DNA from 2 places in the Marinomonas sp. A3A genome. Region 1 is predicted to be linked to the other one. Evidence: predicted binding sites of a transcription regulator. Region 1 holds the regulator's gene; the other holds the start of a gene.
What was found. The regulator PhoB, encoded in region 1, activates phosphate uptake and scavenging genes when phosphate is short. The targets are predictions, from matches to a motif close to TGTCATANNNNTGTCANA.
Positions count from the first base shown of each region.

Region 1 (2,479 bases):
CGATGGCATGCCTCAATGGCATTTGGTGGTTATCTTTATCTTAGGCGTTTTCAGCATGCGTTCAGCGGGTTGTGTCATTAATGACTACGCGGATAGAAAAGTCGATGGCTTTGTTGATCGCACCAAAAATCGACCTTTGCCTTCTGGCCGCGTATCCGAAAAAGAAGCGCTGATGCTGTTTGGTGCCTTATCGATTTTAAGTTTCATCCTAGTGCTGTTTACCGATCTGAAGACTATTTTACTGTCATTCGCAGGCTTAGGTCTTGCTGCGCTGTATCCCTTTATGAAGCGGTACACACACCTGCCCCAGCTGTTTCTTGGCTTGGCTTTTTCTTGGGCGATCCCTATGGCCTACAGCGCACAAGGTGGGGATTTAATGGATCCTGAGCTATGGATGTTGTTTGTCGCAAATTGCTTTTGGACGATTGCTTATGACACGTATTATGCGATGACAGACCGTCCAGACGATCTTAAAATAGGCATCAAATCCACTGCAATTTTATTTGGCCGATACGATTTATTCGTCATTGTTTGCCTGCAAGGACTAACCTTATCTTTATTGACTTGGATTGGCTTACTAGCAGGACTGCATTGGCCGTACTTTGTGTCATTAGTCGTTTGTGTTGGGCTCTTTTATCAGCAGTTTAAACAAGCCAAAGAGCGTGATCGACAAGCATGCTTTCGCTCATTTTTAGACAATAACCGCGTTGGCTACTGTGTTTTCATCGGTCTAGTTGCAAGCTATTTTATCTAATATATGGCAAAGTTGTGACAATGTAACCGAATTGTCACATTAGATCGTTTTAATGAAACCGTTCCTGAGATGAGGATGAATCCTGTGACCGGTAAAAAAGTATTAATTATTGACGACGAATCTTCCATACGCGAAATGATCGCCATTGCACTTGAAATGGCAGGCTACGAGTATTTGGAAGCAGAAAACATTCAGCAAGCCCATGAAATCATTGTGGACCACCGTCCAGATCTGATTCTTGTAGATTGGATGATGCCCGGCGGTAGTGGCATCGAGCTTACTCGCAGATTGAAAAAAGACACTACGACGGCTGAAATTCCGGTCATCATGCTGACTGCGAAAAGTGAAGAAGACAACAAAATCCAAGGTTTAGAAGTGGGTGCGGATGATTACATCACCAAGCCTTTTTCACCACGCGAGTTAGTTGCACGACTCAAAGCCGTATTACGTCGTGCGACGCCTCAAGGGGTTGATGAACCAATTGAAATCGAAGGCCTGACCCTTGATCCAATTAGCCAAAGAGTTACTATAGGCAGTCGTCCTTTAGACATGGGGCCGACAGAATACCGTCTACTAAAATTCCTTATGACCCATCAAGAGCGTGCCTATTCAAGAGCGCAATTGTTGGATCAAGTATGGGGTGGAAATGTCTACGTTGAAGAACGTACCGTTGATGTTCATATACGTCGTTTACGCAAAGCCATTGGTAGCACTCATGATTTCTTGATACAAACCGTACGAGGAACAGGCTACCGCTTCTCAGCAAAAAGGTCCGTATGAAAACAGTTTGGCGAAACACCATTATTACTTGGCTCGCGGGGCTCGCGGCCTGCATTGTAATAGGCCTAATCATAGGTCAGTTGTTGGGTGTTTTGCTACTGTACGTTTTAGGTTCTTTGTACTGGCAACTTTATCAGCTATACCAATTCCACAATTGGCTGCGTCATTCTGGTCGTGCAGCCCCCCCGGAAGCCAGCGGTATTTGGGGCGAAGTGTTCGATGCTGTTTATCGTCTGCATAAGAAGCAACGTAAATCTAAACGCCGCATGCGCCAAGCCCTAACAAGAATTGAAAGCTCCACAACCGCCTTAAAAGAAGGCGTTATCATGGCAGATAACCAAGGTAACTTGGAATGGTGGAACAACTCGGCTGCCCACTTTCTCGGCTTGATGCGACCTGTCGATCGTGGTCAAATCATCACCAATATTGTTCGTAGTCCAGAATTTTTCCGTTACTTTAGTCAAAAGCGCTTTGGTGAACCTTTGGTCATCAAGTCTCCAGCCAAAGACGGTGTGTATTTAGAAATTCAAACCACACTATACGATAAAAATGATCATCTCATTTTTGTTCGTGATGTCACGCGTTTACACTTGCTAGAGCAGATGCGAAAAGACTTTGTCGCCAACGCTTCCCATGAATTAAAAACACCACTTACCGTTATTAAAGGCTACTTAGAAACTCTCGACATGTTCAAGGACAGTCTGCCTAAAAGCATGCAAAAAGGCATTGTAAATATGTCTGAGCAATCTGAGCGAATGGAACAACTCATCGAAGATCTGCTACTGCTATCTCGTCTAGAAAGCAATGATAAGCGCGAAGAGAACCAGTGGCATAAAGTCTCAGATCTAGTTAAAACCATCACCAATACGACCACGCCTATCTTGACGGACAAGCACACCATTGCTTTACAAGTTCCCGAAGAAGCTCGTCTATACGGTTCTTACA
Region 1 covers NZ_CP025532.1:40,208-42,686, forward strand. Annotated here, with positions in the region: gene ubiA (4-hydroxybenzoate octaprenyltransferase) at 1-754, shown strand, start outside; gene phoB (phosphate regulon transcriptional regulator PhoB) at 839-1,534, shown strand; gene phoR (phosphate regulon sensor histidine kinase PhoR) at 1,531-2,479, shown strand, end outside.

Region 2 (2,479 bases), 1.2 Mb from region 1:
ACCTTTTACTCGGTCGGTGGTGGTTTTATTGTGCAGGAAGATGAACACGGTAATGTGGCATTGGTTGAAGATGCGACTGAACTTCCTCATGTTTTCCATAGTGCAGAAGATTTGATTCGACTTTGTCACGAGCAAGACAAAAGCATTGCCCAGATTATGATGGAAAATGAGACACATTGGCGAACTGAAGAAGAAGTTAGGCAAGGAATTCTGTCTATTTGGTCTGTCATGAAAAACTGTGTTCAACAAGGTATTCGTAACGAAGGTATTCTACCTGGTGGCTTAAAAGTTAAACGAAGAGCCGCTAGTTTATACAGAGATCTAACCAGTAAAACGCGAATGGACATGATTACACCTTCTTTGGGCGCTATGGACTGGGTCAATCTTTATGCTCTGGCAGTAAATGAAGAAAATGCGGGAGGAGGGCGTGTTGTGACAGCACCAACCAATGGAGCCGCTGGCATCATCCCTGCGGTATTGCATTATTACTGGGAATTTTGTCCTCGTTCTAGTGAAGAAGGGGTAATTACCTTTTTCCTAACCGCGGCAGCTATTGGCTTTTTGTTTAAAGAAAATGCGTCTATCTCTGGAGCTGAGGTGGGTTGTCAGGGGGAAGTCGGATCAGCTTGTGCAATGGCTGCTGCTGGTTTAGCTGCTGCGACAGGCGGCTCTCCTGAGCAAATAGAAAATGCAGCAGAAATTGGCATGGAGCATAATTTAGGCCTTACGTGTGATCCAATTGGCGGTCTGGTTCAAGTGCCTTGTATCGAGCGAAATGCCATGGCGTCAATGAAAGCCATTAACTCTGCGAGTATGGCACTTCGAGGGGATGGAACACATTATGTTTCTCTAGATAAAGTTATTCGTACCATGCGAGATACAGGAAGAGACATGAATGATAAGTACAAAGAAACCTCACGCGGTGGGCTCGCTGTTAATGTGATTGAGTGTTAGCCGATTAGTAATATTACATTTGTAACAAAACAGTCATATTTCTGTAGTATCTTTTCATCTAGTGCCTTTTAAGGCACTTTTTTTTATCCTTTTTCGAGTTGTTGCTAACAATATTTTTAGGGGTTTTTATCTGAAGACTCCCAGTGTAGAATGACGCCGAATTTGCATTTTACATAAATGTGACGGGATGAATTGAGAGCCAAATTTATTTTTGATGCTAGGATAAGCATGTCGTTGATGGTTTTGGTTTAGTCTGAATTATTAGCGGTTTGGCATAGATTAATTATAGAAAGAAGAGCCCGTATGGATCTTACAAATAACCCGAAAGAAGAATCCACCTTACTGAGTGGTCATGAGTTTGTTCGTGTATTGATTGCCTTGGCGTTTGTTTTGGCGTCCGGTTTTTATGCTTCAGCTAATGGCGTTGGGGTTTCTAATTTATCTATTTTAGCCATCGCAGCAGCAATTGGTGCTTATATGGCCGTAAACATTGGTGCTAACGATGTGGCCAATAACGTTGGCCCAGCGGTAGGATCTAAAGCTTTATCTATGACTGGGGCTATTTTGATCGCCGCCGTTTTTGAAGCTGCAGGTGCTTTGATTGCTGGTGGTACAGTTGTTGGCACTATTAAAAATGGCATTATCAACCCTAATTCAATTGGCGACGCTGAAACTTTCATTTGGGTGATGATGGCTGCTTTATTGGCGGGCGCAATTTGGCTAAATTTGGCGACGTACCTTGGTGCTCCAGTATCGACAACCCACTCTATTGTTGGTGGCGTGCTTGGTGCTGGTATCGCTGCTGGTGGTTGGGACATCGCGAATTGGGATAAATTGATTGCGATTGTCGCTAGCTGGGTAATTTCCCCTGTAATGGGTGGTGTGATCGCAGCGTTATTCTTAATGTACATCAAGCGTTCTATCACCTATAAAAATGATATGATCGATGCGGCTAAAAAAGTTGTGCCTTTATTGGTTGGCTTGATGGTTTGGGCGTTTTCGACCTATCTTATTCTTAAAGGGCTCAAGCACCTTTGGAAACTGGATTTCATTACGGCTGCGATGATTGCTTTTGCAATTGCGCTAACGGTTTACTTTCTTGTACGTCCGATGGTCGATAAAGCCGCATTAGCATTGAAAAATGATAAAGATGCTGTGAATAGCTTATTTACACTTCCTCTTATTGTATCTGCAGCATTGTTAAGTTTTGCTCATGGTGCGAACGATGTTGCCAATGCAATTGGGCCACTTGCAGCAATCAACGATGCTTTATTGACGGGGGCGGTTTCTAGCAAAGCATCAATTCCTATTTGGATCATGATGGTTGGTGGTATTGGTATCGCTGTTGGTCTTGCTTTGTTTGGTCCTAAGCTTATTAAAACGGTTGGGTCTGAAATCACTGAGTTAGATAAAACGCGAGCTTTTTGTGTTGCCATGGCTGCTGCAATTACGGTAATTGTCGCTTCTCAGCTTGGTTTACCAGTTAGTTCGACGCACATTGCGGTAGGTGGTATCTTCGGTGTTG
Region 2 covers NZ_CP025532.1:3,259,278-3,261,756, reverse strand. Annotated here, with positions in the region: gene CYL31_RS15225 (L-serine ammonia-lyase) at 1-954, shown strand, start outside; gene CYL31_RS15220 (inorganic phosphate transporter) at 1,258-2,479, shown strand, end outside.
Region 2: a site for PhoB is predicted at 975-992, ahead of CYL31_RS15220 (inorganic phosphate transporter). Genes of this name have one in related genera too.